Regions from separate parts of the Micromonospora sp. NPDC051296 genome, predicted to be linked through region 1. Evidence: riboswitches for the same ligand, from Rfam matches in the RefSeq annotation. Region 1 holds a riboswitch; each other region holds the start of a gene.

Region 1 (10,383 bases):
TACCCGTCGCCCTTGACGGCAAACGCCAGCCCACACCGACCGGCGTGGTCGCGCTTGGACGATGGTTCCATCTTTATTATCATTCTCGATAGTGATAACGTTGGCTCATGGAGATGTCGAGGGAGCGTTGGGCCGAACTGGCGCTTCATCCGGTCCGGATCCGGATCCTGCGGGCCGTCGCGGGTGCCCGGCTCACCACGCACGACCTTGTTGAGCTGCTGCCGGACATTCCGCAGGCCACGCTGTACCGGCACCTGGCGACGCTGGTCAAGTCCGGGCTGCTTGACGTGATTGAGGAGCGCAAGAGACGTGGCGCCGTCGAGCGGGTGTACGCGCTGCCCGCGCACGGCGCGACGCTGGACGCCTCGGCCCTGGCCTCGGCCACGCCAGAGGATCACGCCCGGTACTTCACGGCGTTCATGTCGGGCCTGCTGTCGGAGTTCTATCGCTACCTGGGTCGGGACCGGATCGACTTCGCCGCTGACGGCGTCGGATACCACCAACTCGTACTGCACCTGACGGACGCCGAACTGGGCCAGTTCGCCGCATCTCTCAACACGCTGATCGGCCCACTACTGCGCAACGAGCCGGGCAACGGGCGGGTGCCCCGACTGCTGGCGACCATCCTGTTGCCGACGGACCAGCCGGCAGCAACGGGCGACAACCCGGAACCACCAGGGCCCACGGGGGGCTCCGGTTCGACCGAAGGGGGATGACTGATGGCATCGGTCACGGTTATCGGCGATCTGATCGACATTCGGCTCGCCGGATGGGAGCGGCTCTGGATCGGACGGGAGCGGCTGGCGCTGCCCGTCACAGCGGTGCGGCACGCCGTCCAGGTCGACGACCCGGTCCGCCTGGCGCGCGGCGCTCGGCGCGGATTCGTGGTGTCCGGCGTCGTCAAGATCGGCATCTGGGGTTTGTACGGCGGTCCTCGGCAACTCGTGGTAGCCCGCCGCGGTGAGCCGGGGCTGCATCTCGTCCTGGAGCGGGCGCTCGCGGGTGGTGAGTTCGACGAAGTCGTGCTTTCCAGCCCGGCCGCGCCCGGCCTCGTGGACGCGATCGCACGCGCGAAAGCGGCCGGCCGATGAGTGGCGACCGCCTCGCGATCGAGGTCTCCCACCTCACCAAGCAGTACGGCGAAGTCACCGCCGTACGCGATCTGACCTTCACCGTCGAGCCCGGGGTGGTCACCGGGTTTCTCGGCCCGAACGGCGCCGGCAAGACGACCACCCTGCGCATGCTGACCGGCCTGGTCGCGCCCACCACCGGCACCGCGACGATCGGCGGCCGGCCGTACCGCCGGTTGGCGCGGCCGTCGAGCACCGTCGGCGCGGTGTTCGACGCGAGCGCCTTCCACCCCGGCCATACCGCCCGCGACCACCTGCGCGTCTACGCCGCGATGGGCGGCTACCCGGACAGCCGGGTCACCGACCTGCTCGACCTGCTCGGCCTCGCGGAGGTCGCCGGCCGGCACACCCGCGGATTCTCCACCGGCATGCGGCAGCGGCTCAACCTCGCCACCGCACTGCTCGGCGACCCCCGGGTGCTCCTGCTAGACGAGCCGAGCAACGGCCTCGACCCGGAAGGCATGGCCTGGCTGCGCGGCTTCCTGCGCCAACTGGCTGACGAAGGGCGTACCGTCCTGATCTCCAGCCATGTGCTCAGCGAGATCCAGCAGCTCGTGGACGACGTGGTGGTGATCCGGCGGGGCGAACTGGTCGCCGCCGGCCCCTGGTCGCAGCTCGCCGGACCGCCGGCCGTGCTGGTCAGCACGCCCGATGCCGACCGGCTGGCCGCAGCCCTCGCGGCCACCCCCGCGGGCGACGCCCTGCACGTCGAGACCGTCGGCACCGGCCGGCTGCGGGTACGCGGGCTGGACGCGCCGAGCGTCGCCGATCTCGCTGCCGCACACCAGCTGCGGATACACGAACTGGTCATCGAGAACACCAGCCTCGAACAGCTCTTCCTCCACCTGACCACGGACAGGGCGACCATCGTATGAACCTCTTGATCAAGGCGGAGTTCCGCAGGCTGTTCGCCACCCGGATGTGGGCCGGGCTGTTGGTCGCCGCCGCACTGCTCGGCGGCGGCATGATGGGCGCGATGGCGCTGGTCGGGCCGGAGAACTTCGACCCGCCCATGCCCGGACTGGACACCGAGACCGGTATCCGCTCGATGCTCGGCATTCTCGGCTACACCGCGTTCGTACCGGCCGCCGTCGGCACCGTCGCCGTCACCTCCGAGTACCGGCACCGCACCGCCGCTGTCACCTTCCTGTTCGTGCCACGCCGCTGGCAGGTACTGGCGGCAAAGCTCGTCACGTACGGCGTCGCCGGCCTGGCGTACGGGCTCGTCCTCGCCGGCACCGCCGCCGGGGCCCTCTTCGCCGTCGCCGCCCTCCGGGGCGTCTCGCTCGGCCTGCCGGCCGGCACGTTGGTCGCGCTGCTCGCCCGCATCGGCATCGCCATGCTCGTGTACCTGCTCATCGGCGTCGGCATGGGCGCGCTGATCCGAAACCAGGTCGCGGCGCTGAGCGTGGTGATCGGTTACCTGTACCTGGGCGAGACGCTGCTCATGATGATCCCCGGCGTGAACCTGCTCTACCCGGTGCTGCCCGGCGGGGCCACCGCCTCGCTCACCGACTTCACCTACCTCGCAGACGCCATGTCCGAACAACTCGGCAGTACCGCCGTCCAACTCCTACCACCGGCCGCCGGCGCGCTGCTGCTCGCGGCATATGCGCTGACCGCATCCGCCCTCGCCGTCATCATTCCCATGCGCCGCGACATCACCTGACCACCACGGCACCACGCGCACCGGACAGCCCACAGGTATCCACGCCGTGACACGCGACGGCTAGGGCGGCGTGGGACCGGCCAGTCGGGGTACCCGGGCGGGCGAGGGACGTACCCGGGAGGGTGAGATGGACGTTCGCAGCAGTGCGGTGACGATCCCGGCGGGAAACGCTGACCTGCCGGCTGACCTTCTGGTGCCGGCCGAACCGGTCGGGGTGGTGCTGTTCGCGCACGGCAGCGGCAGTTCCCGGCACAGCCCCCGCAACGTGGCCGTCGCGCACGCGCTGAACGAGGGCGGGCTCGGCACCGTGCTGGTCGACCTGCTCACGCCCGACGAGGACGAGGTGGACGCGGTAACCGCGGAGCTGCGCTTCGACATCGGGCTGCTGGCCGGCCGGCTGGCCGGAATCGTCGACTGGCTGGCCGCCGAGCGGCCCGTCGGCGGGGCCCCGATCGGTCTGTTCGGTGCCAGTACGGGTGCCGCCGCCGCCCTGGTCGCCGCGGCGCAACGGCCGGACCTGGTGCACGCGGTGGTGTCCCGGGGTGGCCGCCCCGACCTCGCCGGTGCCGCCCTCGGGCAGGTGCGCGCCCCCACCCTGCTGCTGGTCGGTGACCTCGACGAGCAGGTCATCGCCCTCAACCAGCAGGCGTTGGGTCAGCTGACGGCACCGGCCGAGCTGCGGCTGATCCCCGGTGCGACCCATCTCTTCGAGGAACCCGGCACCCTGGAGCAGGTCGCCGAGGCGGCGGCCGGCTGGTTCCACGACCATCTGCACCCACAGCCCGCCCGGGCCTGAGTCGCCGACGGGCCGGCCGGCCCGAGGTGCCGCAGGTCGGTATCAGTACGCGGCGACCGGCGCCCGGCCGACGACCGCGGTGGGAATCTCCCGGGTCTGCTCGACGCCACCGAGCGCGGTCAGCGGCAGCACCGAATCGGCCCCCTCGGCCGCCGGCAGGAGCGCGGAGACCGCCTCCTCCCGCAGGCTGCGCGCCGCCGCCGCGGCGAGTTCCGCACTCCGCCAGGCGTCCTGCTCCCGCTTCCGCGCCGCCCGCTGGCGGGCGAAGAGGTGGTCGCGTACCGCCCGGCGCAGCATCAACTCCTGCTCGACCGGGTGCAGCCGGGGATCCCAGCCCCGGTGCGCGAAGACATCGCTGAGCTGTTCGACCGACAGCTCCCGCCGCCAGTACGCGTCCAGGGCCGCCCGATGCAGCCAGCGCTCGCGGTCGGCGTACTCGGCGGGGGTGTGTGGGGTCTGCGGCAGCGGCATGCCGGTGGCACCCGACAACCGACGGACATCCGCCTCCGCCGCTTCGTACGCCTGCCAGGACTGCTCGGCCTCGTCCTGCGTGGCGAGCCATTCGTCGCGTCGGCGATGCGCCGTCGCCTCGGCCCGGCCGGCGGCTACCGCCACCTCCTCGGCCCAGCGGTCCTGGTCCCGCTGTTCCTCGGTGTGCTCTGACCGGCTGGGCAGCGCGGCCTCGCGGATCCGGGCGCCCGCGTCGAAGCGGAGGAGTCGGGGGCGCAGCAGCAGACCGGCGACGGCGAGCGTCACCACGCCCAGCAGGCTCAGCCAGATCGCGGCGGCCCGGGGCACGTCGAGCAGGACGGGGGAGAGTGCGGTTCGCATCATCAACACCTCGCGGTCGGATGAGGGTCGTCGACTGTGGTGGACGGGAATCGGCGTGGGGTGGATGGGGCTCGCCCAGGTAAACGCTCGGCCGGACGGCTGAGCGATGGGTCAACCGCGAACGCGGCGCACGGGCCCGTCTGGGCCGGTGCGGTGACCCCGGTGGGCCTCGGCCCGCCCTCGGTCAGGCGCCGGGCGGGCCGCGCCGGGTCGGTTCGCCGTGGCCGGCTGCGGGGCGCGGGGCGGCGACGTGGTGCGCCAGGACGGCGGCGGCCGGACCGGACACGGCGTCAATGTGCTGGGCCGGCGGCCCAGCCTGAGCGAGCGCCTGCACCTGCCGGGCCGGTAGCCCGTCGGCCGCCCGAACGGCCTCGACGGCCGGCTGCGCCACGATCGTCGCGGCGATCGACCGGGTGCCGAGATCGGCGGCGACCTGCCGGGCCGGAAGCTCGGCGGCGAAGGGCCGGGCGGCGGGTTCGGCGGCGATCGGCCGGCTGCCGAGATCGGCGGCGGGCCGGTCCGGTAGACCGGAGGCGGCGGCACCGCCGAGGCCGGCGGCGAGCGCCAGGGTCGCCAGCGCCAGGCGGGTCAGCTCCCGCAGTGCGCGCAGCGTCGCCGGCCACATCGGACGGGCGAACGCGACGGAGGGCACGCGTCCAACCTATCCCCGTGGTCGGATGATCGCACCGCGACGACGGTACGCGGATCGTGAAGCGCGCCACCCCGTCCGCTGTGGACGAGCGTTCGCTAGTGCTCTGCGGGGCCGCCCACCGGCTCCTTGGTGAACAGGGCCAGCAGGTCACCGACCTGACGGTCGGCTTCCGCCGGGTGGCGGAACCGGCCAGCCGGGTTGAGGGTGTACTCGTTTCGCCGGCCGACCCGGGTGCGGTGCAGATAGCCGCCCGCCTCCAGGTCGGCGACGATGGCCTGGGCGGCCCGTTCGGTCACGCCCACCTCGCTGGCCACGTCGCGCAGTCGGGCGGTGGGGTTGCGGGCGATGGCGAGCAGCACATGCGCGTGGTTTGTGAGGAACGTCCAGTTCCGGGTGCTTTCCCGCTCGCCTGTGGTCGCCATGTTCGCCATCGTATGACCTGCCCTTCGGGTTCTCCGGGCCGCGCCGGCGCATTTGCGCGCCCGCCCGCTCGTATGCAAGCGTCGAGGGATACATGAAATGCATATCACGCATAGCTTGACGCATCTTGTGCTGCGTGTGACGGTGATGGCAGCCCGCGACCAGCGTCGGCCGGGATGACCAGGCATTCCACCGAGAAACGAGGTGAAGCCGGATGAGTCGATCCGGACCGCCCGGCGCGCAGCCAGGGCCGGAACGCGAGTACCTCACCGCGGATCTTCCCGGCGCCCCGCAGCGGGCGCTCGCCGAGCTGACCGCCGGCAACCGGAGATTCGTCACCGGCGTGCTCCGGCACCCGCACCAGGACGCCGGACGCCGGGCCGCCGTCGCGGCGGAACAGCACCCGTTCGCGGTGATCGTGGGCTGCTCCGACTCCCGGCTGGCCGCCGAGATCATCTTCGATCGTGGGCTGGGTGACCTCTTCGTTGTCCGCACCGCCGGGCACACCGTCGGGCCCGAGGTGCTGGGCAGCGTGGAATACGCGGTGGCCGTGCTGCGTACGCCGTTGGTGGTGGTGCTCGGGCACGATTCGTGCGGCGCCGTGCAGGCCGCCCGCGACGCGGTGGCCACCGGTACCCGGCCGCCGGGTCACCTGCGTGCCGTGGTGGACGCCGTGGTGCCCAGCCTGCGCCGGGCGCAGGACGCGGGGGTGGACGAGTTGGACCGGATCGTGGACATCCACATCGCGCAGACCGTCGAGGCGATGCTGGCCTCCTCCGAGGCGCTCGCCGCCGAGGTGGCGGCCGGGCGGTGCGCGGTGGTGGGCATGTCGTACCGGCTGGCCGCCGGTGAGGTGCGGGCGGTGGCCGCGGAACCGGCCGAGCTGGCCGGCGCGGTGGCGCCCGCCGCCTGACGGACGCCGCCGCTGCGGTCACCGCGCCGGCCCGCACCGTCGGCGACACCCTCGGCATCACCTCCGAAACGGCGAGGGCCGTCCCGCCGGGTGGCGGAACGGCCCTCGGTGCGTCGCCCGGTGGCGCTCAGAGCAATGACACGTGCACGTGGTCGGTGTGGTTCGACGGGCCGCTGTAGGAACTCCAGCCCGTCGCCGGGAACCAGATCTGCCGGTTCCAGATCACGTAGTAGACGCCCAGCCGATCGGCGTTGCGGACCAGGAAGGCCGCCAGGTTGTTGCCGTAGATCCGCATGTCGTTGTTGTACCAGGGGCGGAAGCCGCTGTTCTGCAACGACCAGTCACAGGCCCGGCCCTTGGGGTGCTCCCACTTGTCGCCCGGTCGGTAACAGCCGACGAACCGGTTGAAGCCGGCCCGCTTGACCTCCTTGTACATGTGCAAGGTGCGCGGCGTGATGCAGCCCGACGTGGTCGGGTCGTTCTGGTTGCACGACTCGGACTTCCAGCCGCCGTCCGCCGCCCGGTTCGGCCCGACGCGGGCGACCGGGGAGGTGGCCGACACCAGGCCGCCGGTGAGGCCGGTGCCGCCGACCAGCCGGAGCGATTTCTCCGCGTCGCTCTTCTTGCGGGCCATGTCGTTGGTCAGCTTCTGCTGCTCGCGCACCTCGGCGTCGAGCGCCAGCTTGGCCTGCTGGGCGCGGTGCCTGACCGCGTTGACCTCGCCGAGCTTCTTGTCGTTGAACAGGTTCAGCTCGTCCAGCGCGGAGGCGCGGTCGATGAACGAGTCGGGGGCGTTGCTCTGCAACAGCAGGGCGATCGCGCCGACCCGGCCGCTGCGGTACGACTGCGTCGCGATCTCGGCCACCTGTGGGGAGAGCGCGTCCAGGTCGGCCTGGGCGCGGCCGACCTCCACGGCGAGTTCGAGCTGCCGCTTCTTGGACTTCTCCAGCTTGTTCTTGGCCTTGGAGTAGTCCCGGTTGGTCGCCTCGATCAACTCGTTGAGCATCGGCGGATCGTCGTCATGCCCCGCGGGCTTGGGGGGCGTCGGCGCGGCCATTGCCGGCAGAGGACCGGCGAATACGGCGAACGCGGCGAACACGGCCACCACGGGTGTCAACCAGCGGCGTAGGGGTGCCGTCACTGTCTTCCCTTCCATCGACCGCCGACCGGGTTAGCTGACGGGTTCGGGACGGAAGTGGCCCCTACCGCTGTCGCGGATTCACCCCACGTACCTGGGTCCCCGGCTCGCCTGACGGCGATTGGGCGGCGGCACCGCAGGCGCCGCTGCGCGCCTTCGGCGGTGACCGGCAGTGAGGTTACCCGACAGTCGATGTGGCCCTCTACGCCCTGAACCCGACTAGATGTGTCATTTCGTAATCGCGGTGGGTGACCAGCGACACCCATGCCGGCCGCATCGGCCGCGGCGGTCACGCTGAGGAGTGTCACCATGTGGTGTCCGTGCTCCTGTCTGGTTCGGGCCACCCCGACGGGGCGGCGGGGGACGTGTTGCCGGTACGCGGTGAACTGAGCGCGCGGAGCGCCTCGGCCCGGTCCGTCGCCGGCCGGGGAGCCCTGGAGGTGCGGTCGCCGGTGGTGGCGGTCTGCCCGTCGCCGTCGGGTGTGCGGCGCTCGTCACCGTCGGGCCTCGGGCGTCGACCGGCGGTGGTCACCATCACGGCCAGGGCGGTGGTCAGCGGTACGGCGGCGATCAGCCCGAGCGTGGCCACCACGCTGCGGACGATCTCCTGGGCAAGGAACTCGCTGGTCACGATCTGCCCCAGCGCGCGGGAGTCGGCGGTGAGCAGGAGCAGCAGTGGCAGCGACGCACCGGCGTACGCCAGGACGATGGTGTTGACCACCGAGGCGATGTGCGCCCGGCCGACCCGGGTCGCCGAGCGGTACAGCTCCCGGCGGGAGAAGTTCGGGTTGGCGTGGCTCAGCTCGGTGACGGCGGCGGCCTGGGTGACCGTGACGTCGTCAAGCACACCCAGCGACCCGATGATGATGCCGGCCAGCAGCAGGCCGTGCAGGTCGACGTCGGCCCGGAACATGAAGAGCGTGGTGGCGTCCTCGCTGCCGAAGCCGGTCAGATGGGTGGCCGACGTCGCGGCCAGGCCGAGCAGCCCGGTGATCACCAGGGCGCCGAGCGTGCCCAACACCGCCACCGAGGTCTGCGCGGACACGCCGTGTGTCAGATACAGCACCACGAACATGATCAACGCCGAGCCGACGATGGCCATCACCAACGGCGGCTGGCCGGCGCTGATGCCGGGCAGCACGAAGGTGAGCAGGATGGCGAAGCTGGCCGCCAGGCCGGCCAGGGCGGCCAGTCCGCGCAGCCGCCCGAAGGCGACGATGGCGGCGGCGAACAGCACCGCGAGCCATATCAGCGACATGCCCCGCTGGTGCTCGGCGATGTTGTAGGTGCTGATCGACGGATCCTCGGGGTCGATCAGCGGGACCAGGATGATGTCGTCACCGGCGCTGACCCGGGGCGCTCCGGGCCCGGCCGGGATCGGCGTCTGCACCTCCTGGCCCGCGTCCGGGCCGTCCTGCACCCGTACGGTGACCGTGCCGCACGGCCCCTCGGCCGTCGTCGGGGTGCCCTCCGGCACCACCGGGTTGGGCGGGCAGGCTTCGGTCACCACCCGGGTGACCGTGCCGTGGTAGCGGGGCGCCTCGTCGGCGGCCTCGGGGCGCGGCGCGTCCCGGGGCCAGAGCACGATGGCGGCGACCAGGGTGACGAGGATGAGGGGGACCACCGTCACGATGAGGATCCGCCGCACCCCGGGCGGGGCGGGCGGAGCGGAACGGGTGTGGTCGGCGCCCATTCAATGTCTCCCAACGATTCCACGGCGAAGTACGTGTCGGCGGGCGAGTCGGTTCAGCGCCGCCGTACGGCGGTCGCGATCGACAGTGCGGGTCGACTGAACGTGGCGGGGTGACTGCGCACCGTGAGCCCTGGGTCGACTCTCGATGGCCGCCGGAGAGCGGCGGGGCCATACGCCCGACGGCGGGTGCGGGCCGGGAGGCACGGATTTCGGCTGGCCATCGTTTGCGAATCGTAGCCAGCCCGACATCAAAACGCAGTTCGCGAGCGTGTGTCGGCGGTTCGCGACACCTCCGGCGTCAGCCGCGCTTCATCAGGCGGCCGACGGCGGCCATCATCTCGGTGGCCATCTCGTCGGCGCGGCCTTCCGCGGCACCTTCATGCATGCAGTGCCGGGCGTGCCCGTCGAGCAGCCCGAGGGCGACCTTGTCCAGCGCGGCCTGGATGGCGGAGATCTGGGTGAGCACGTCGATGCAGTAGCGATCGTCGTCGACCATCTTCTCGATGCCGCGTACCTGACCCTCGACGCGGCGCAGCCGGGCGAGCAGCTGGTCCTTGCTGGCGGTGTAGCCGCGGATCGGCGCAGGTGTGGTCATGTCACGAGAATAACCTACCCCCAGGGGGTATGGTACGGTCAGCCAAGGGATACCCCCGGCGGGTATTTCGAAGCGTGCTCGGCCCCCGGGCGGGGCGTGGAGAGGAGAGTTCTATGGTCACCACGACTTACCAGGTGCAGGGCATGACCTGCGGGCACTGCGTCAGTGCGGTCAGCGCCGAGGTCGGTGCGATCCCGGGTGTCAACGAGGTCCAGGTCGACCTGGCCGCCGGCCGGGTCACCGTCAACAGCGACCAGCCGTTGGACGACGCCGCGGTGCGTGCGGCCGTCGACGAAGCCGGATACGAGCTGGCCGGCGCCTGACGGCGACGGGCGGGGAAACCGAGGTGCCACGATGAACACAGCGACGAAGCTGAGCGGCTTCGCGCTCGGTCTCGCGGCGGTGTTCGGGACGGCGTACGGGGTCGGTCAGGTGACCGGTCCCGTCGCCCCGGTCGTCGCCACCGGCCACGACCCGGACAGTCACAGCGACAACGGCTCCGCCGCGCCCGAGCACGAACCCGCGCCAGGACACGACGACGGAGCG
Region 2 (10,383 bases), on a different contig from region 1:
GACGCCACCGAGAAGCGCCTCGTCGAGGCCGGCGTCTTCGAGGGCTGAGCCCTCCCCCACCAAGCACAAGCCTGAACGCCCGTCGGCTCCGCCGACGGGCGTTCACGCGTCTCCCCCCACTCCCACTCCGGTTACGGGGGGTCGAGGAGGGCGACCTCGCCGGTGGAGAGGTCGTAGAGGGCGCCGGCCACGGCGACCCGGCCGGCGGCCAGGGGCTCGGCGAGGAGCGGGTCGGCGCGCAGGGCGGCCACCGTACGGTGGACGTGTCGGCGGACCGCCAGCGGCTGTACCTGCGGGTCGTCGACCCCCACCTCGGTCACCGCGGGCGCGATCCGGTCGACCAGGTGGGCCAGGGCGCCGTCCGGCCGCCGGCCGGTGCGCAGCGCGCCGACCGTCGCGTCCACCGCGCCGCAGCGCTCGTGCCCCAGCACCATCACCAGCGGTACGCCGAGTACGTCGACCACGTACTCGATCGAGCCGAGCACCGCCCGGTCCAGCACGTGGCCTCCGGTCCGGATGACGCAGATCGAGCCGAAGGTCTGGTCGAAGATCGCCTCCAGCGGCACCCGCGAGTCGATGCAGCCCAGCAGCACGGCGTACGGCTGCTGGTCGCCGGAGGCGCTCGCCGCCGCCGCGGTCACGTCGTGCCCGTGCACCGGCTGACCGCTGACGAACCGCCGGTTGCCGGCGAGCAGTTCGGCCAGGGCCACCCGGGGCGTACCCCCGCGCGCCCGGTCACCCGGCGCGGAGCCCGGGGGCGCCGCCCGCGACACTGCCATGTCACCCAGCTTGACCGGATCGTCGCGGACAAGGAACCGGGTTCCGAAATCTTCTCACCACCCCGGTTCGCGTGGTGTCATGGCGGGTACCGGTGTTACCAACGGGTATCCCGGGCGTTACGGATCCGCACGGCCCTGGGGAGGTGGCGTGCCAGAGCCCGTCGAGGTACGACTGCCCGACGACATACGCCTGCACGTGGAGGCCACCGGGCCGGCGGACGCCGAGGTCACCGCGGTGCTGCTGCACGGCTGGACGCTGGACGGGCGCAGCTGGCACCGGCAGCTGGCCGCCCTGCGTACGGCGTTCGGGTCGGTCCGGGTGGTCACCTACGACGCGCGCGGGCACGGCCGCTCCAGCTGCATGGCGCTGCCCACGGCCACCCTGGCCCAGCTCGGTGACGACCTGGCGGCGGTGCTGGACGCGGTCGTCCCGGCCGGCCGGGTGGTGCTGGTCGGCCACTCGATGGGCGGCATGACGATCATGGAGTACGCACACCGCCACCCCGGGCACTTCGCGCGGCGGGTGGCCGGGCTGGTCTTCGTCTCCACCACCGCCGAAGGGCACACCCACACCGTCTACGGCCTGTCGCCGCGGGTCGCCCGGGTGATCCGGCTGGCCGAGACCACCGGGGCCGGGATCATGGCCCGCTGCGGCTCGTGGCGGCCGCCCCAGGCCCTGCTGCGCGCGCTGCGGCCCAGCATCCGCTGGATGCTCTTCGGCGACCGCTGCGACCCGGCCGACATCCGCCTGGTCACGTCGGCGGTGGCCCGTGCCTCGCTGCGCTCGATCGGCGGCTTCCGGGTGTCGATCGGCGTCCAGCACCGGCTGGCGACGCTCGCCGCGCTTGCCCACCTGCCGGCGGCGGCCCTGGTCGGCGACCGGGATCGACTCACCCCGCCACCGTGCGCGGAGTCGATCGCCGCCGCGCTGCCGGCCACCGAGCTGACCGTCTGTCCCGGTGCCGGCCACATGCTGATGATGGAGCGCCCCGACGAGGTCAACGCCGCCCTGTCCGCCGTGCTGCGCCGGGTCCTCGACGCCACCCCCGCCCGCACCGCCGCCCGGCGGGCGCGCCGTTAAGAAGGGGCCCCTGCTCTACCGCAGGCGTTAACAAGGTGCCCTTCCTTGCATCTTCGACGCGGGGCGTAATCTCGTGCGGTTGGCCGGGCGGCGTCACGAGGAGAAGCGAGCGGTGGATCAGAGCACCCTGGATCAGGAGATCGCCGCCGAGCAACGGCATCTCGACCGGGTGTACGCACGCCTCGCCGAGCTGCGCCGATCCGCGGTGCGCGCGGAACGGGACGGCTACCGGCTGGCCCGGGTCGGCAACTTCGGCGCGCTGGTCGAGCGCGACGCGATGGTCTTCCACGCCGCGCAGCGACGTCACCTGCTCGACGCCGAGTACGAGGGGCTGGTCTTCGGCCGGCTCGACCTGCACGACGGGCAGGTGCTGTACGTCGGGCGGCTCGGCATCCGCGACGAGGACGCCACCACTCTGGTGGTGGACTGGCGGGCCCCGGCCGCCGCCGCGTTCTACCGGGCCACCCCCGCCGAGCCGCTCGGCGTGGTGCGGCGCCGGACGATCCAGTCCAGCGGGGAGCGGGTCACCCGGATCGAGGACGACCTGCTCGACCCGGACGCCGCGCCGCCGGACATGCCGGTGGTGGGCGACGGGGCGCTGCTGGCCACCCTGTCCCGGGCCACCGGGCGGGGCATGCGCGACATCGTGTCGACCATCCAGCGCGAACAGGACGACGCGATCCGCTCCCCCGGTTCCGGTGTCACGATCGTCTCCGGCGGTCCGGGCACCGGCAAGACGGCGGTCGCCCTGCACCGCGCCGCGTACCTGCTCTACGCCGATCGCAGCCGGTACGCGGGCGGCGGCATCCTGGTGGTCGGTCCGTCCTCGGTCTTCGTCGAGTACATCGCCTCGGTGCTGCCGTCGCTGGGTGAGAACACCGCCACCCTGCACTCGCTGGGCACCCTCTTTCCCGGGCTGGTGGCCCGCCGCACCGACCCGCCCGAGGTGGCGGCGGTCAAGGGTTCGCTGCGGATGCGCCGGGTGCTGGAGCGGGCGGCCCGGGACGCGGTGCCCGACTCCCCGGCCGAGCTGCGCCTGCTCTACCGGGGGCAGTTGCTGCGGCTGGAACGGGCCGAACTGGACGCGATCCGGGACCGGGCGCTGCCCCGGGGCGCCCGGCGCAACGAGGTACGCCGGGCCGGCTTCGACGGGGTGCTCGCCGCACTCTGGTCGCAGGCCCGCCGGCTGGGCATCTCCGGGCTGCCCGAGCAGCGTGCCTTCGAGGACGAGCTGATCGACCGCACGGACTTCCGGGACTTCCTCAAGGTCTGGTGGCCCCGGTTGCATCCCCGACACGTGCTCGGCTGGCTGGCCGGTCCCGAGCGGCTGCGCCGGTACGCCGCCGGCATCCTCTCCAACGCCGAGATCCGGCTGCTGGGGCAGGCGTACCGGGGGTTGGCCGACGAGGGGCCGAGCGTCGCCGACGTCGCGCTGCTCGACGAGCTGGACGCGCTGCTCGGCAAGCCGATGCGACCCGCCCGCCGGAAGCGGGACCCGTTCCAGCTGGCCGGCGGGGTCCGCGAGCTGAGCACCTTCGCCGACCGGCAGCGGGCCGCCCGGCAGGCGGCCCGCGAGCGCCCCGAGGACTACCGGGACTACGCCCACGTGGTGGTCGACGAGTCGCAGGACGTCTCGCCGATGCAGTGGCGGATGATCGGCCGGCGCGGGCGGCTGGCGTCCTGGACGGTGGTGGGTGATCCGGCGCAGACCGCGTGGACGGGCGATCCGCAGGAGCTGTCCCGGGCCCGGGACCAGGCACTGGGCCAGCGCCGCCGGCACCGCTTCACGCTCACCACCAACTACCGCAACTCGGCCGAGATCTTCGCGGTGGCGGCGGCCGAGATCCGTCGGGCGTACCCGGATCTCGCACTGCCCACCGCGGTCCGGTCCACCGGGGTCGACCCGGTCCAACTGGCGGTGCCCGCGGCGGAGTTGGAGACCAGCCTGGTGACGGCCGCGAGCGCCCTGCTCGGCGAGGTCGAGGGCACGGTCGGCGTGATCACCCCGGTGCCGCGCCGGGACGAGGTCGCGGCCTGGCTCGGCGGGCTCGGCGGGGAGCGACTCCAGGTGGTGACCAGCCTGGAGGCCAAGGGCATGGAGTACGACGGGGTGGTGCTGGTCGCCCCGGGGGAGATCCGTGCGGAGCCCGGTGCCGGCGTACGGACTCTCTATGTCGCGCTGTCCCGGGCCACCCAGCGGCTGACCACGGTCGACCCGACCGGCTGACCCGGCGCGGCGGGCCGACCCGGCTTGAGCGGGTGGACCGACGATTGCATACATAGCGATGTTGGCATAGATCCGGCCCCGGTCCGGTGGACGACGGAAAGTGTCTGCGTGGGCGCGGGTCATGACCACCACCACGCCGCGGTGTCGAACGCCGCGCACCGCCACTCCGGCCGGTTGTTGGCGGCGTTCGCCCTGCTCAGCGTCCTGATGCTGATCGAGGCGGGTACCGCCCTGCGGACCGGCTCGCTGGCCCTGCTCTCGGACGCCGGGCACATGTTCACCGACGTGCTCGGCATCGGGATGGCCCTGGCCGCCGTCGCCGCCACCCGCCGGGCCGGCACCGACCCGCAGCGCACCTTCGGGCTCTACCGCCTGGAGGTGCTCGCCGCGCTGGCCAACGCCGTGCTGCTCTCCGGCGTCGCGGTCTACGTGCTGGTCGAGGCGGTACGCCGGTTCGGCAACCCGCCCGAGGTGCTCGCCGGGCCGGTGCTGGTGGTGGCGGTACTCGGCCTGCTCGCCAACCTGGCGGCGTTCACGCTGCTGCGGTCCGGGGCACGGGAGAGCATCAACCTGCGCGGGGCGTACCTGGAGGTGCTGGCGGACCTGCTCGGCTCACTGGGCGTGATCGGGGCGGCGCTGCTGATCGCGGTGACCGAGTGGTGGTGGGCGGATCCGCTGGTCGCGGTCGCGATCGGCACGTTCATCCTGCCGCGCACCTGGCGCCTCGGCCGGGCCGCGGTACGGATCCTGGTGCAGGCCGCCCCGGAGCACCTCCAGGTCACCGCGGTGCACGACCGGCTGGCCGCGGTGCCCGGCGTGGCCGGCGTCCACGACCTGCACGTCTGGACGCTCACCTCCGGCATGGAGGTGGCCTCGGCCCACCTGGCCATGGCACCCGGCGCCGAGGTGGGCGCGGTGTTGGCGGCGGCCCAGGCGGCGCTGAACGAGGACTTCCACATCGAACACGCCACGTTGCAGATCGAGCCGGGAGCGAACCCTGAGGCCTGCGGGGCGGTCGAGTGGTAGTGAAACAAATACCAGGAGTCACATCGGCTGCACCGTCCCCACCAGCACCGGTAGGCTCTGACCCGGCCCCCGCCAGGCGGCACCCACCGGTGCCGGCGGCGGCCGCCGCCTAATCGCCCGCCAGGGCGAACCGGGGAACCATGTTCCTGGGGTGCATCCGCGTCCGCGGTAGGGATCTTCCGTCCCGAACCCGTCAGCTAACCCGGTCGGCGGCTGACGGAAGGACATGTGCATGCCAGCAGTGGCAACCGTGAGACCGGCCGCCCGGATGGCGGCCCTGATCGCCGCGGCGCTCGCCGTCGCCCTGGGCGTCGCGCTCGCCCCGTTCACACCCGCCGCAGCCGCGCCGCAGGGGCTGCGCGCGGCGCCTCCCGACGATGTGGGCGACGAGGGCGGCACCCCGGCGCTGCGCGCCCAGTTGGAGGCGGCCAGCAAGGGCTACCTCGACGCCAAGGCCGCGCTCGATCGCTCGGTCAAGCGCCAGCGCCAGCTGGCCGACCAGCTCAAGGCGACCGAGAGCCAACTCACCGAGCGCAGCACCAAGGTCGCCCAGATCGCCGCGCAGGCGTATCGCAGCGGGCGGCTCGGCGCCGCGTCGGCGCTGCTCAACAGCGGTTCCCCGGCGGGCTTCATGGACCGGGCGGCGGCTTTGGACGCGGTGGCCGCCAACGAGGAGCGGGCGCTGCGCGACCTCCAGGCCACCCGGGACGAGATCAGCCGAACGAAGCAGGCGCTCGACGGCGAGATTCAGGAGCAGCGCAAGCAGGTGGCCGTGATGGCCAAGCGCAAGGAGCAGGCCGAGCGGGCGTTGACCGTGGCCAACGAGCGGGCCGAGGCGGCCGAGCGGGCTCAGGCGGCGGAGCGGGCCAACCGCGCTCCGGCGCGTACCGGCGGAAGCCCCACGGCCAAGCCCGCGCCCCGCAACTCGGACGGCTCGTGGCCGGCGGAGTCGTGCAGCGTCAACGACCCCACCCCGGCCAACGGCTGCATCACCCCGCGTACGCTGCACGCGCTGAACCAGGCCAAGGCGGCCGGCTTCACCCGGTACGTCTCCTGCTACCGGTCCGGCGGCTCGGGTGAGCACCCGAAGGGTCGGGCCTGTGACTTCGCGGCCCAGAAGGGCGGCTTCGGCGGGGTCGCCACGGGCGGCGACCGGACGTACGGCAACAACCTGGCGACGTACTTCGTGAACAACTCCGACCGGCTCGCCGTGCTCTACGTGATCTGGTACAAGCAGATCTGGCTGCCCAGCAGCGGGTGGCGGGCGTACAGCGGCGGGCGCGGCGACCCGTCCAGCGACCACACCAACCACGTCCACCTGTCGGTGTACTGATCCACGTCGACGCCGGGTGGGCCGCCGTAGCGGGCGGTCCGCCCGGCGCCGTTCGTCTGCCCTACCCGCGACGCGCGGACCCGTCCGCCCGGTGCCACGCGCCGTGGCACCGGGCGCCGTGGTGCCGGGACGGTGGCGGTCAGGCGCCGGGAAGCACTTCGGGGGTCGCGGCGGCACCGGCGTAATAGGGCTCGGGCGCGCCGAAGAGGCCGAGCAGGCCGGTCACCCAGAGCTGCCGGTGGACGAACCGGCTCGGCTCCGTGACGACCAGTTTCACACCGCTGACCTCGGCGGTCTGGAAGCCGGCGACCATCGCGCTGATGCCCACCGAGTCGATGAAGGTGACCAGCCGCATGTTGAGCTCGATCCGGGCCGGACGCCCCTTGGCCAGCACTTCGGCAATGGCCTCTTTCACCTCGTACGCGGTGTCGACGTCGATCTCGCCCCGCGGGGCGATCTCGATGACACCACCGGGCCGAACCGTCTGCAGGATCGACAGGCTCACGCGAGCACCTCCACTCGCCCGTCTGACGGGCGCCTCATCAGTACGCGGGCCGCGACCGAGAGTATTCCTCCGACGGCCTCGGTCGCCACCCCTCGGGATGAGCAATTCGCGGACAGGGGCACGTCAAGTCCCCCATATCCGGACTTTTCAGGTTCTACCACTCGACGTTAGCTCATCGCCCTTGCCGACGAACCAGGGTAGCGGGCCAGCGCCAGCCCGTCCGATATCCGGCACCTCGGCGTGCCTGCCGGAAACCGCCCCCGACCTGCACTCGGCCGGCCAGGGGTGGCCAGGTGTGCAAAGCATCACGGCGACCGGCAACCACGAGAGGACTCTGCCGGGTTTGCGGCGGCATCCGGCGGGGCACAGCCTCCGATGGCGAACCGCCGCACGCCGGGCAAACCGCCGAGGTCTGATGTGGGCACCGGCCTCGGCACCGTCGAGGAGGGAAGCACCATGATCGGAACCAACCTGCTGGAGCGCCGCAGCAAGCCGGAGCGGATCGCGGACCAGGCGTGGCAGCACCTCGTCTCGGCGGTCAACACCGCGGGGGACAGCATCCGCGACACCGCCCGTTCGGCCCGCCACACCTCTGCCGGCCTCGCCGACGGGGCCGGGGATCTGGTGGGCTCGGCCGCCGATGAGGCCCGCCACCGGGCCACCCGGGCCTTCGACGCGCTCGCCGGGCGCCGCCCCGCGTTGCCCTGGACGTTGCTGGTCGGCGCGGCCCTCGTCGGTGCCGCGATCGGCTGGGCCGCCGGCACCGCCGCGCGGGCCGCCGGCAGTCACGACCGGGCCGTCGAGGACATCGACTTCGTCGACGTGGAACGCCCCGACTCTCCCGCCGAGACCGACCGCTGACGCGGTACCGAGCGACGGGCCCCGCCCGACCGTACCGGTCGGACGGGGCCCGCTGTGCTGGCCGCGGTGTGGACGGTCAGCGGGTGGTGCAGGTGATGGTGGTGGGTGGACTGTTGGCACCGGTGGTGCTGGCGAGGAAGCCGGCGGTGCCGGTGGCACCGGGGGCGAGAGTGCCGTTGTAACCCGCGTCCCGGACCGAGACGGTCGCACCGGTCTGGGTGTGGGTGCCGCCCCAGATCTGCGTGATCTGCTGGCCGCTCGGGAACGTCCAGCCGACCGTCCAACCGCTGATCGGCGCGGTGCCCGAGTTGCGCACCACCACGTCGCCCTGGAAACCGCCGGGCCAGGAGTTGACCACCTGGTACGTGGCCGTGCACCCGCCGGTGGGCGACGGCGGCGGGCTGGTCGGGGGCGGGCTGGTGGGCGTCGGGGACGGGGAGGTGGGTGACGGGGTCGGGCTGGTGGGGCTCGGTGAGGGACTGGTCGGCGTCGGCGTCGGGGTGCCGCCGACGCGGTCGGCGACCAGGATGCCCCGGCCGTTGGTGCCCAGATACACCCGGCCGTAGACGCGGGGGTCGCCGGTGAGCGCGTCACCCGCGTTGCCGTACTGGTGCTGGTCGTCGTTGATGCGTACCCAGTTCGCGCCGACGTCGTCCGACCGGTACACCCCGGGCTGGCCGCCGACCGTGCCGAACAGGTACAGCGCCGGGTACGTCTGCCCGGGGGCGGCCCGGCCGAAGCCGATGTTGCCCGCGGTGCTGACGTTGGTCGACCTGGTGAAGCTGGCTCCGGAGTCGGTGGAGCGCCACAGCCCGCCCTGGCCGGCCAGCCAGACTTCGCCCTCCTTGCCGGGGAGAGCCTTGAACCGGACGTTGCCGGTGGCCGGCAGCCCGGTCGCGGCGGACGCGGTGAAGCTGGCCCCGCCGTTCGTGCTCAGGTAGAACCGGCCGCCGCTGAAGCCGTAGAACTTGTTCGGGTTGACCCGGTCGGATTCGACGATCGCGTTGGCCGGGATGCCGGTCGAGGCGGTCCACGAGTTGCCGAAGCCGACCGAGTGGACGACCTGCTGGCCGGCGTCGCCCGGCGCCCAGACGAAGCGGCTGCCGTTGGCCGCCGCGGCGACCGTGCCGCCGTTGTTGATCCCGCCGGGTTCGGTGCCCTGGAACCAGTTCGCCCCGCCGTCGGTGGAGAACGCGACGTGGCTGTCGTTCGGCCGGTCGGCGTCGGTGAAATTGCCGGCCCGGACCATCACCGACGGGTTGGCCTCGGCGTAGTCGAGGCTGGTGGTGCTGGTGAAGACCGGCTGGGTGAACATCATCGACGGTACGGCGTCGAGGTTGGTGTGCCGGAATCCGCCGATGTCACCGAGCGCGCTGACCAGCGGCGCGCCGGACGGCGGGCTGATCAGGTCGAGCACCGCGGTCTCCTCCAGCCCCTTGACCATCGGCCGGATGGTGACCGTACCGCCGGTGTCCCATCGGGTCAGGTCGGTGCTGCCGTAGATGGTCGCGCCGGTGCCGTACAGGAAGCGGTTGGAGTCGTGTGGGTCGATCTCGACCGACTCGTTCATCCAGCCCAGCTTCGGCGTCTCCTCGGGCGGCTGGGGGTTGGCGCCGAAGGTCAGCCAGGGCACCGAGCTGATGTCCATCGTGTACTTCTTGGTGCGTCCGGGGTAGCTGCCCCAGTCCCAGATCCGGCTCCACGTCGCCCCGCCGTCGGTGCTGCGCCAGAAGATGGCGTCCGGCCACCAGGAGATCTGGGTGGCCACCATCAGGGTGTTCGGCCGCTGCCGGTCGATGGTCAGGCCGCTGTAGCCGAAGTAGGCGTCGCCGCTGCTGGACGGTACCGGGCTGATCTGCGTCCAGGTGCCGGTGGCCCGGGTGAACTTCCAGACGTCGCCCTTGCCGCCGTCGTACGGGCCGCCGGTGTCGCTGGTGGCGAGGTAGAGGTGACCACCGACGTGGTCCACCACGCCCTTGTGGGCGAGGTAACCGGTCGGCTGCCCGGGGATCCGCTCCCAACTGCTGCCGCCGTTGGTGCTGCGGGTAGACCGGATTGGCCTTGTCAGCCACGCCAACGTAGATGGTCTGCGTGAGGTTGCCCGGCGTACCGGTGGACTTGTCGAAGCTGACCCAGGTCAGGCCCTGGTTCTGGCTCTGGTAGCCGCTGCTGTCGTTCGGATCCGCGCGGTAGTTGCCGACGTTGGGGAAGTTGGCCACCTTCGCCCAGGTGGCGCCGTAGTCGGTGCTGCGCCACAGGCCGTTGCCGCCCTCGGCGCCGTAGTAGACGACGCTGTTGCGGTTCGGGTCGACGGCCAGCCGCTCCCCCATGCCCCGGCCGGGCATGTTGCCGCCGTTCTTGAACGGCAGTTCGAACGCCTGCCAGGTATTGCCCTTGTCGGTGGAGCGCAGGATGGCCCCGTTGTTCGGGTCCCAGCTGTTGGTGTACATGCCGACGGCCGCGTACACCCGGTTGGTCTGCACCGGGTCGGTGGCGAGGCTGACCACGCCGTTCCACCCCCACCGGTTCTCGCCGACCCAGTCCAGCAGCGGGATCCAGGACTGGCTCGAC
Region 3 (10,383 bases), on a different contig from region 1:
CGCTGCTCTCATTGGCGTACGTACTGGTCATCGCCGCGGCGGCGGACGCCGACGTGCATGGGCGCCGCTCGCCGCTGCGGTCCCGCCCGATGGTCTGGCTCGGTGAGGTCTCGTTCGCCTTCTACCTGGTGCACGTATTCGTGATCATGACGATCCTGCGGATCACCGGCGACTGGGGAACGGGCCTGCCCGGCTGGTGGGGCGCGATCGCGGTGATCGGCTTCCTGCTGCTCACCCTGGCGCTGGCCGCGCTGCTGCACCGGTACGTGGAGCAGCCGATGATGCGCCGGCTGGCACCGCGCCGAACGGCAGCGGGCGGGCCGCCGCGGGCCATCGCACCGGATGGCTCACCGCCGGCCGTGACGTCGAGCGGGCCGCCGCCGAACGCGGTGCCCCGGCCGAGGGCCCCGCAGCATGACACGAGCCCGGCGACGTACGCCGAGAATGGTTCGGGCGTCCATCGCGGACGGTGAGCCAGGCCGGCGGTGACCTGCGGGACGAGTCGCGCCGACCGGCGGTGAGTCCCCGTGCGACACGCCCGGTGACGGTGCGGGCCGGTGGTCGTGGCGGTAGCGTGGCGTGGTGCCTCCCGTCGCGTCCGCCCGTCCTCTGTGGTGGCTGGCGCGCTGGGCCGCCCGGCTGCTGACCGGTTTCGCGGTCGCCGCCGCGTTCACGATCGGGGCCTGGGCGATGCCCGCTCAGGCCGCCCCCGCCGGGCAGTCCACCGCAGTGCTTGCCCCCGCCGGGCAGTTCACCACGGGGGCGCCCGTCCACCCGCCGGCTGGTGCGGTGGTGCCGCCGGCACCCAGCGGGTGGGAGTTGGCCGCCGCGAGCGGGTTGGTCGACGCCGTGGCACCGAGCGGGGTCGACCTTGGGGACCGCGCCGACCTGGGCGGTGTGCCTGGCACGCTGCCGACGGTGCCCGCCCGGCCGCAACTGCCCGCCGCCGGAGCCGTCGCCGCTGCGGTCGGGTCCGCTCCCGCCGCGGCCGTCCAGGGCGCCGACACCGCTCGCGCTCCGCCCCGCGCCTGAGTCCACCGCCCGTTGCCCGGCGGTACCGGACGCCCGCCCCACGGTCGTCCCGGTCCGCCACCGTCGCGCCGCCCACGCCGGCTGGACGCCCGCACCGGGCCGCTGCGACCGGGCCCTGTCACGGGCGCCGTCCCATCCGATGCACCTTTCACCGCCCGACCGGGTCCGTGGCCTCGCCACCAGGCGACCCGGCGTCGGCGCGGCCACCGTCACCGCACCACCTGCCATGAGGAACCGCCATGGAGAGCGTTGTCTACCAGTTCCTGATCGAGGTACCCCGGGCCGCCGCCATCTGGTCGGTCCTGCTCGTGCTTGCGCTGGGCGTACTCACCGCCCTGGTCGCCCGACCCGAGCCGGCCCGGCGGGACAATGAACCCACCGGCCAGGTCGAGGACCCCGTCGCGACCGCCGCGGCCGACCTGCGCCGCTACGCCGGTGAGGTGGCGGTGGCGGCGACCGGCGCCGCGCAGAACGCCCGACGGCGGCGCGACGCGTGGCGCGCCGCCCAGGCTGAACTCGACCGCGCCTGGGCCGGGTACGACGAGGCGGAGTCCGCGGCCCGGCGGCTCACGAGCGGTGCCGCGCTGCCCACCCCCCGTACGCCCCGCACCCCCGCCGAGTACGCCGCCCGGGAGCGTTGGCTGCACCACGCCGCGATGGCCGCGCACTGGCGCGGGGACCTGTCGGCCCGGCAGCTCAGCGACGTGCTCGCCCGCCGGGCGGGCTGGGACCCCCGGCGGCACCCGGCCGAGCAGGAGATCGTACTCGCCCGGGTGGTACGCGACGGTCGCCTGGCCGTCTATCGGGCGGCTGCCGAGCGCGAGCGCGACGCGTGGCGGGCGGCCGAGCTTGCCGCCGAGGCGGCCCGTGCCCTCTCCGCCGAGGCGTACGCCGCCGGCGAGCGGCTCCGGCCGAACCGGCTGCCGGCGCCCCACCGGGTGGGTGTAGGCCGCCCGGCCGTACGCCTGCGCTGGCGGCCGGCCCGGGTGGGCTGATCGGCCGCACGGGGCCCGATGATTCCGTGAGCCCGGTCACGTCCCGTGGAGAAACGGTCACTGGGCGCAGTCGGGTCGATCGCTGCCGCAATGTCCGCGCCATTGCCGGCGGACGGTCCGGTTGTTGCCCCCAGGCGCCCGTTTCACCCGGAATCCCATTGAGCGACGACACTTGACGAATACCCGAAAATAACCGAGCTGGATCATGTTTAAGCAGCTCAGGGAGGGTTGGCACGGGCATGACCGACCAGTAGTGTCGGCCCGTCCGGTGCGGTAACCGATCGCAAAAGGCGACGCCGCATCGACCCGCTCAATCGCGAGTTATCGCGAACCGGGGACCCACTGCACCACTGGGGTGAATCCGCGAGCCTCGGCCCGCGGTAGGGCGATCTTCCCGCCCGAATCCGTCAGCTAACCCGGTCGGCGGTGTTGGAAGGAGTTCCAACCTCGTGCAGCACTCTGCTATCCCCCCGTTGTTCCCCCGCCTCCACGGCACTGCGGTGCCCGCGCTCGCCGGCCCGGTGGCCGCGAGCTGATCCGGCCCACCGCCGCCGCCCGGTGTCCCGGGCGCATCCCGTTGAACGGCCCATCCGCGTACTCGGGTGGTCGTCGGTACCCGTGCCGACCTGACCGCCGGAGCCGGTGCGCCGCTCACCCCTGAGCCCCGTGGAGGATTCCGTGAAGCACACCGTCAAGCGTCAGCTCCGCCGGCTGGCCACCGAACGTCCGTACCAGGTCGTCGCCGCATCGGCCGCCGCGCTCGTACTCGCGACCGGCGGCGGTGCCCTGCTCGCCAGCGCCGAGGACGGCCCGGCCACCGCGCACACCCCGACCGCCGTCGCCGAGCTGCGAAGCGACACCGCCGCATCCCGCGGCGACGCCCGGGTCGTGGCGGACCCGTCGACCGCCGCGCCGAGCAGCGCCGCCCCGGCCAGCGAGGCGGCACCGGCCAGCGCCGCCGCGTCGCCGTCCCCGCAGGCCAGCTCGGCCGCGCCGGACCCGGACGTGACCAGCAAGAAGGCGACACCGAAGCCGCCGGCGTCGAAGGTCCTCGACTACGACTACCAGGCCCAGACGACCGGCTACTACTGCGGCCCGGCCGCCGTGCGGAACGCGCTCAGCGCCGCCGGCATCGACCGCGACCAGGACACCCTGGCCACCCAGCTCGGCACCACGTACGCCGGCACCAACTCGGCCGAGGACACCACCCGCGTACTCAACGCCACGGTCAAGGACGGCCCGTACGAGACCACCATGATCCGTGGCGGCTCGGCCACCCCGGCCCAGATGGACCAGCTCCAGACCGACGTCGTGGCGGCCGTCAGTGACGGACGGGCCGTCGTGGTGAACGTCGCCGGCAGCGCCACCGACACCGACGGCGGCTGGCACTCCTTCCCCGGCGGTCACTACATCGCCGTGGTGGGCTACGAGGACGAGGGCCGGCAGGTGAAGATCGCCGACTCGGCCGACCCGTCGTACTACTCCTACTGGATGAGCGCCATCGACCTGGCCAACTGGGCAGCCACCCGCGGCTACTCCTCCTGACCGGCAGCTCCTCCTGATCGAAACGACGAGGGCGCCCGGACCGCACGGTCCGGGCGCCCTCGCCGTCCCGCGTCGGCACCCGGGACACACGTCAGCGACGGGCGGGATCCCGGAGCATCACCCGGTGTCGTGTGCCGGTCGCCGGTCTCGCCGCCGCCTCCGGGCACTGGCAGACTGCGCGCATGGCCGACGAATCAGGTGACCGGGCCGGCCGGTCTGTCCTGCTGCTCCTGCACGGGATGGGCGTCACCGGCGACGTGTGGCTGCCCTGGGCGCCGCTGCTCGAACAGCGGTGGCCCGGGCGGTGGCTGGCCCCGGATCTGGCCGGCCACGGCGCTTCGCCCCCGCTGCCGGAATACTCGTTCACCGGTCTCGCCGACCGGGTCGCCGGGAGCCTGGGCGCCGGTGACCGGGTGGTGGTGCTGGGCCACTCGCTCGGCGGGGTGGTCGGCTTGGCGCTGGCCGCCGCGAGCCGGGGTGTGGTGGTCGACGCGGTGGTCGGGCTCGGCATCAAGGCGGTCTGGTCCCCGGAGGAACTGGCCCGCGCCGCTGACCTCGCGGCCCGCCCGGTCACCTGGTTCGTCACCCGGGACGAGGCGGCCCGACGGTACCTGCGCGTCGCCGGCCTGGCCGGGCTCCTCGCCCCCGACCAACCCGCGGTCGACGCCGGGCTGCGACAGGTGGACGGCCGGTGGCGGCTGGCGATGGACCCGGTCGCGTTCGCTGTCGGCGAGCCCGACCTGACCGCCCTGCTGGCCGCGATCGACGTACCGGTCGTGCTGGCCCGTGGCGAGCACGACCCGATGGTCTCCGACGCCCAGCTCAAGGAGTACGGCGTACCCGTGGCCACTCTGCCCGGGCTCGGTCACAACGCCCACGTGGAGGATCCGGCGGCCGTGCTGGCCCTGCTCGACCCCTGGCGCTGACCCGCCGGCGTCGCGACCCTCGCAGGTGCGACGTGTTCGTCGGCGTCCGTCAGTCGGCGAAGGTCAGACCGTGCTCGGCCAGCGCGGCGGCCAGGATGTCGACCGCCCTCGGCCCGACCCCGTGCATGGCCAACAGGTCGCGGCGGCGGTGCGTGGCCACCTGGGCCAGCGTCGTGACGCCGGCCTCCATCAGGGCGCTGTTGGCCGGTCGCCCGATCGGTGGCAGGTCACCGATCCGCGCCGGTACGTCGCGGGTACTCACGCCGTCAGGGTAGCCGGGGCGCCATGCCGGCGCACCCGTCCGGGCTCGTCGTTCAGGTGGCGGAGGAGAGCGGCGTACCGGTCGCGAAGCGGGGCGTCGGCGGGGTCCAGGCCGGGTCCAGCTCGCGGCGGGCGGCGGCCAGGAATGCCTCGGCGTACGACTCGGCGGGGAAGTCGCCCAGGTAGCGCCGCCGGGTCGCCCAGCGGGCCTCGGCGAGCGGGTCGGTGTCGAGCAACCGGGTCAGCACGTCGTCCAGGTCGGCCATGTCCCGGCGCAGCACGTAGCCGGACGCGGCGAGGGGGAACCGTTCGGTGAACCGGTCGCCGTCGGCACCCATGTCGGTCACCGCGTACGGCTTGCCCGAGTACAGCCAGTCGGAGACCACCCCGGAGACGTCGGAGACCAGCGCGTCCGCCCGGTTCACGGACTCGGCCAGGGTCAGCCGGCTCGCCGCGGCGCCGAACAGGTGCTGCCGGCCGGTGCGGGCCCGGTCGGCGGCGAGCAACTCGTGCAACCGCCCCAGCTGCCGGGCCGAGGCCGGGTTCTGCGAGGTGTAGGGGTGGGCCCGCAGGATCACCGTGGCGCCCCGGTCGAGCAGCCGCCGCAGCAGCGTCCCGGCCACCGGCAGCGAGCAGTAGTCGGTGTCGGCGTGGTGCCCGGTCCAGGTGGGGGTGTAGAGCACCGTCGGGTTCGCCAGCCCGCGCGCCGGCTGGCTGCGTACCTCGATCGCCTCGACCTGCGGGCGGCCGACCACCACGAACTTCTCGGCCGGGATCTCCACCCCGGCCCGGGCGTACCGGTCGATGGCCGCCTCGCCGGCGACGAAGATCCGGTCGAAGAGCGCCGAGACCGGGTTGGCGCTGGGGGACTTGTCGCTGTCGCCGTGGTGCAACTGCACATGGGTGAGCTGCGTGAAGCGGATGCAGTGGCTGTTCTTCGCGCCGTGGTTGACGTAGAACGCCACCCGCAGGCTCGGCACCAGCACCTCGTCCATGTTCCGCAGGGTGGGGCAGTAGAGCACGGGGGCGGTGGTGGCCGCCGCGATGGCGGGCAGGGACTCCGGCTCCCGCACCATCACCACGAACGGCCGGCCGATCCGTTCGAGGTACGGCAGCCACATGGTGACCTGGTACTCCGATCCGGGCGGGGCGGAGAAGTGCAGCACGAACTCGGGCTGGTGCCGGCGGAGCGCCCGGGTGACCGCCGACCCGCCGGCGGCCGGCCGGAACCGTCGCCGGGCCAGGTCGAGGGCGACCGCACCGGCGGCTGCGCCCACCAGCAGGCTCGCCACCAGGGCGACGGCGGCGGGCAGGCCCGCCAGGGCGGCCAGGGCCAGCACGGCGAGCAGCCCCGCCACGGCGTCGGAGAGGCGGGCGGCGACCCGCGGCACCCAGGTGCGTACCGGCAGGTTCGCGGCGCGGATCTCCCGGTTCCCGGCCTCTCGCAGCGGGCCCGTGAGCAGCACCATGCCCAGCAGCACCAGGGCGGTGGCGGCCAGGGCCGGGTCGAAGCCGGCGTCGAGCTGCCGGGCGTAGCCGACCAGGACCCCGGCCGCGATCAGCGTGGTCTCCGCGGCGCTGTCGGCACCCGGGCGTACCCGCCGCTCCCAGACCGTGGCGGCGAGCGCGGCCATCGCCAGGCCGAGCCCCCAGGTGGTCGCGCCGGTGAGCGCGACCACGAGGAACGCCAGGACCGCCCCACCGGTGGCCAGGCCCCGGGCGGCCAATTTCCTGACCAGGTCACCACGCATCTCGGTGTCGCCTTCGAGGTTGACTCGCGGTTGTCGTCGGCCGGTCAGCCGACGGTGGTGGTGCTCGCTGAACGGTCGGTCTGGGTGGGCACCGTGGCGGCCGGCGTCTCGCCGGGGGGCCGGCGTACGTCGATCACCTGGCCGGTGAGATCCGAGATCAGCACGTCCAGTGATGCCTGGGCGACGGTCTCGGCAGCGAGCAGGGTGTGCTCGGGCTCCGTGCCGAACGCCTTGGTCCGCATGGGGGTGGCGGTCCGTTCCGGGTTGATGATGTTCACCCGTACGCCGAGCTCGGCCCACTCGTCCGACAGCGCCTGGGTGAGGTTGACCAGGGCGGCCTTGGTGGCCGAGTAGAGCGCGTAGTCCGCCCGGCCCCGGGTGTACGAGCTGGAAGTGTAGAGCAGCAGCTGGCCCTTGGTGTGCTGGAGGTAGGGCAGGGCCTGCCGGGCTACGGTCACCGGGCCGACGAAGTTGACCTGGAGCACCCGGTCGATGGTCTCCTCGTCCATCTCGGTCAGCGCGCCCTTCTCCAGGATCCCGGCGGTGACCACGACATGGTCGATCCGGCCGGTGGCGTCGAAGGCGGTCTTCAGCGCGGCCTCGACGTCCTCGGGCCGCTCCACGTGGGTGCCGGTGCTGGAGCGGCTGAACGGGAAGACCTGGGCGCCGTGGCGGCGGGCCAGATCGGTCAGGTCGTGGCCGATTCCGTAGCTGCCGCCGAAGACGACGATCGTGCGGCCGGTGACCTCCTCGCTGTAGGCGCGGTGGTCGGTGAGCCGGGGCACCTGGGCAGCGGCCAGCTGGAACAGCTTGTCCGCCAGGTGCACGTCGACTGGGTGGGTGACCTTGATGTTCTCGTCCGAGCCGTCGATCACCTTGATCGGGGTGCCGGGCAGGTAGCGCAGCACCACGCCGCAGTCGTCGGTGGCGGCGAAGTTCGGGTCGCCCTCGGCCCGCCGGTACGCCTCGCGGATGGTGCCGGAGCGGAAGGCCTGTGGGGTCTGGCCGCGGCGCAGCGTGGCGCGCACCGGGATGTCGGTGATGCACTCGTTCTCGTCGACCTGGATGATCGTGTCGGCCGACGCGATGGCCACGTCGACCGCCGAGTACGTCCACAGGGCGTTCACGCACTCCCGGACGATCCGGCCGCTGAGCAGGGGCCGCACCGCGTCGTGGAAGAGGATGTTGCAGTCCTCGTCGCCCACCGCGTCCAGGGCGATGCGGGTGGTGGCGTTGCGGGTGTCACCGCCCTCGATCACCTTGGTGACCTTGCGGAAGCCGGCCTTGCTGACAATCTGCTGCGCCTCGGTGACGTGACCGGCGGCCATCAGCACGATGATCTCGTCGATCTCCGGCGCGCCCTCGAAGACGGCCAGCGTGTGCTCGATGATCGGCTTGCCGGCGATCTTCAGCAGCTGCTTGGGGATGCCGAGGCCGAGCCGGGTGCCGGTGCCGCCGGCCAGCACCACGGCCACCGTCCGCGAGGGCCGCCACGGTGCCGGGTGTTCCGGTGTGGTGCCCGGGTCGGTGGTCTGGTCCTGCGTCATTGCCGGTCCTCGCTCTCGGGATGCATGGGTCAGCGGTGCGTGAACGGAAGGTTCCGCCAACACGGCGGCGGGATGAACCTTAACGCGCGAACCGCGTCGCCCCAACGTGGCAACGCGGTCCGCGCGGCGCCGCAGGGCACCGTACGTTCACCCGAATTCTACTTGGCGTTCGTGAATGCCTCGTAGGCCCGTAGCACCTCTGCGGTCGGCCCATCCATCCGGATTACGCCTGACTCCAGCCAGATTGTCCGTTCGCACGTGTCCCGTACGGAGGAGAGCTGGTGGCTCACCAGGAACACCGTGCCGGCGTCCTCCCGCAGCTCCCGCACCCGCTGCTCGCTGCGCTTGCGGAACGCCTTGTCGCCGGTGGCAAGAGCCTCGTCGATCAGCAGCACGTCGTGTTGCTTGGCCGCGGCGATGGAGAAGCGCAGCCGGGCCGACATGCCGGACGAGTACGTGCGCATCGGTAGCGAGGCGAAGTCGCCGCGCTGGTTGATCCCGGAGAACTCGATGATCTCCGGGAGCTTGCGCTGCACCTCGGCCGGGGACATGCCCATGGCCAGGCAGCCGAGCGTGACGTTGCGCTCACCTGGCAGGTCGTTGAGCAGGGCGGCGTTCACCCCGAGCAGCGACGGCTGGCCCTGCGTGTAGACCGCGCCCCGCTCCACCGGCAGCAGCCCGGCGATGGCGCGCAGCAGGGTCGACTTGCCGGAGCCGTTGGTGCCGATCAGCCCGATCGCCTCGCCGCGGTACGCGGTGAAGCTGACGCCGCGGACCGCGTGCACCTCCCGGACGTTCGGCGCGGACGTGCGGGTCACCATCCGTTTGAACGCGGCCACCGGGCTGGTGTTGCCGGCGGCGCCCTTGTGCACCCGGTAGACGACGTGTGCGTCGTCCACCACCACGGTCGGGATCCGCTCCTGGACCCGGGGCAGGGTCACCGTCACGTCGTTTGACATTGCGAGATGATCAACCACGGCCGTACTCCTGTTCGCCGCGCCAGAAGTAGAGGTAGCCCCCGAGGCCCATCACGACCGCCCAGCCCACCGCGACCAGCCAGGTCAGCGGCAGGGAGTCGTTGAGCAGCGGCGCGTTCTCGAGCAGGGCGACCCGGGCCAGCTCGATGTAGACCAGCATGGGGTTGAACTGCACCAGGGCGGTGGCCCAGCCCGGCAGGTTCTCGGAGAACAGTTTGACGCTGTAGAGCACCCCGGAGCCGTACATCCAGGCCCGCAGGATGAAGGGCATGACCTGCTTCAGGTCGGTGGCCTTGGCGCCCAGCCGGGCCACCGTCATGGTCAGCCCGGCGTTGAAGACCGTCTGGAGCAGCACCGCCGGCACCAGCATCAGCCACATCAGGGTGATCGGTTCTCCGGTGACCAGCACGATGCCGACCAGCACCGCCAGCGAGCCGAGCAACTGCTGGAACTGGGTGACGGTGATGGCCAGCGGCAGGCAGGCCCGGGGGAAGTGCAACGCCCGGATCAGCCCGAGGTTGCCGCTGATCGCCTGGGTGCCCTGCTGAACCGTGGTCTGGGTGAAGTTGAAGATGAACAGGCCGGTGGTGAGGTACGCGATGAAGTTGTCCATCCCCCGGCTCTGTTCGAGCACCAGCCCGAAGATCAGGTAGTAGACCGCCGCGTTGGTCAGCGGGGTGAGCACCTGCCAGAGTTGTCCGAGCCGGGCGTTGCTGAACGAGGCAGTCAGCTTGGCGTTGGCGTACGCGGCGATGAAGTGCCGATACTTCCAGAGTTGGCTGCTGTAGCGGCGCAGCGAGGGCCGCTGGCCGGCCACCCGCAGCCCGTGCCGGGCGGCCAGCTGGGCTGAGGGGAGGCCGGCGTCGGGGTCGGCCAGCGCGGTGTTGGCCATGGGGATGGGCGCTCCGATCTGTCGTGCTGGCGGATTGTTTCGCGACGATGGAATCTAGCGTGGCCGTGCGTGGAGCGCCGCCTCGCCGCTGGGTGGACAGTAGTCCGAAACACGTCGGGACGCAACCGTAGCGTCGTTGCGGTACATTGTCCTGTGTGACAGCCGAGAAGAGTCCGAGGTGACGACCGAGAAGAGGCGCGCACCCGCCGGTGCGGCGGTGCTCCGTGGGGAGATCACCACGGCCATCCGCCGCGCCCTCATGCAGGAACTCGCCGCGGTCGGCTACGGCCGGCTCTCCATCGAGGCGGTGGCCCGCCGGGCCGGGGTCAGCAAGACCGCGATCTACCGGAGGTGGAGTTCGAAGCTCGACCTGGTCCTGGAGGTGGTCGCCACCGCGGCCGGGGGGCGCCTGCCCGCGCTGGACACCGGCAGCCTGCGCGGCGACCTCGCGCTGCTG

The links. A riboswitch is a leader RNA that binds a small molecule or an ion and turns the genes downstream of it on or off. The one in region 1 is predicted to bind cyclic di-AMP.
Region 2: linked by a shared signal. The riboswitch ahead of AB0M52_RS00790 (hypothetical protein) and the one ahead of AB0M52_RS07235 (hypothetical protein) in region 1 are both predicted to bind cyclic di-AMP.
Region 3: linked by a shared signal. The riboswitch ahead of AB0M52_RS19480 (C39 family peptidase) and the one ahead of AB0M52_RS07235 (hypothetical protein) in region 1 are both predicted to bind cyclic di-AMP.

What each region holds. Positions count from the first base shown of each region.
Region 1 covers NZ_JBFBAO010000041.1:1,535-11,917, reverse strand. The annotation lists gene AB0M52_RS07280 (helix-turn-helix domain-containing protein) at 108-716, shown strand; gene AB0M52_RS07275 (hypothetical protein) at 720-1,091, shown strand; gene AB0M52_RS07270 (ATP-binding cassette domain-containing protein) at 1,088-2,005, shown strand; gene AB0M52_RS07265 (ABC transporter permease) at 2,002-2,799, shown strand; gene AB0M52_RS07260 (alpha/beta fold hydrolase) at 2,927-3,595, shown strand; gene AB0M52_RS07255 (hypothetical protein) at 3,638-4,426, opposite strand; gene AB0M52_RS07250 (hypothetical protein) at 4,611-5,078, opposite strand; gene AB0M52_RS07245 (MarR family winged helix-turn-helix transcriptional regulator) at 5,174-5,509, opposite strand; gene AB0M52_RS07240 (carbonic anhydrase) at 5,713-6,411, shown strand; gene AB0M52_RS07235 (hypothetical protein) at 6,539-7,552, opposite strand; cyclic di-AMP (ydaO/yuaA leader) riboswitch at 7,556-7,687, opposite strand; gene AB0M52_RS07230 (YibE/F family protein) at 7,854-9,242, opposite strand; gene AB0M52_RS07225 (metal-sensitive transcriptional regulator) at 9,541-9,837, opposite strand; gene AB0M52_RS07220 (copper ion binding protein) at 9,951-10,160, shown strand; gene AB0M52_RS07215 (hypothetical protein) at 10,192-10,383, shown strand, end outside.
Region 2 covers NZ_JBFBAO010000003.1:42,969-53,351, forward strand. The annotation lists gene AB0M52_RS00765 (hypothetical protein) at 1-48, shown strand, start outside; gene AB0M52_RS00770 (carbonic anhydrase) at 132-779, opposite strand; gene AB0M52_RS00775 (alpha/beta hydrolase) at 928-1,860, shown strand; gene AB0M52_RS00780 (AAA family ATPase) at 1,973-4,087, shown strand; gene AB0M52_RS00785 (cation diffusion facilitator family transporter) at 4,196-5,113, shown strand; cyclic di-AMP (ydaO/yuaA leader) riboswitch at 5,210-5,341, shown strand; gene AB0M52_RS00790 (hypothetical protein) at 5,346-6,446, shown strand; gene AB0M52_RS00795 (STAS domain-containing protein) at 6,586-6,951, opposite strand; gene AB0M52_RS00800 (hypothetical protein) at 7,408-7,812, shown strand; gene AB0M52_RS00805 (cellulose-binding domain-containing protein) at 7,889-9,889, opposite strand; gene AB0M52_RS00810 (hypothetical protein) at 10,225-10,383, shown strand, end outside.
Region 3 covers NZ_JBFBAO010000181.1:3,080-13,462, reverse strand. The annotation lists partial or broken gene AB0M52_RS19495 (acyltransferase) at 1-473, shown strand, start outside; gene AB0M52_RS19490 (hypothetical protein) at 583-1,032, shown strand; gene AB0M52_RS19485 (hypothetical protein) at 1,272-2,027, shown strand; cyclic di-AMP (ydaO/yuaA leader) riboswitch at 2,325-2,468, shown strand; gene AB0M52_RS19480 (C39 family peptidase) at 2,694-3,572, shown strand; gene AB0M52_RS19475 (alpha/beta hydrolase) at 3,755-4,498, shown strand; gene AB0M52_RS19470 (DNA-binding protein) at 4,548-4,760, opposite strand; gene AB0M52_RS19465 (CDP-glycerol glycerophosphotransferase family protein) at 4,813-6,510, opposite strand; gene AB0M52_RS19460 (bifunctional cytidylyltransferase/SDR family oxidoreductase) at 6,555-8,057, opposite strand; gene AB0M52_RS19455 (ABC transporter ATP-binding protein) at 8,216-9,016, opposite strand; gene AB0M52_RS19450 (ABC transporter permease) at 9,027-9,926, opposite strand; gene AB0M52_RS19445 (TetR/AcrR family transcriptional regulator) at 10,144-10,383, shown strand, end outside.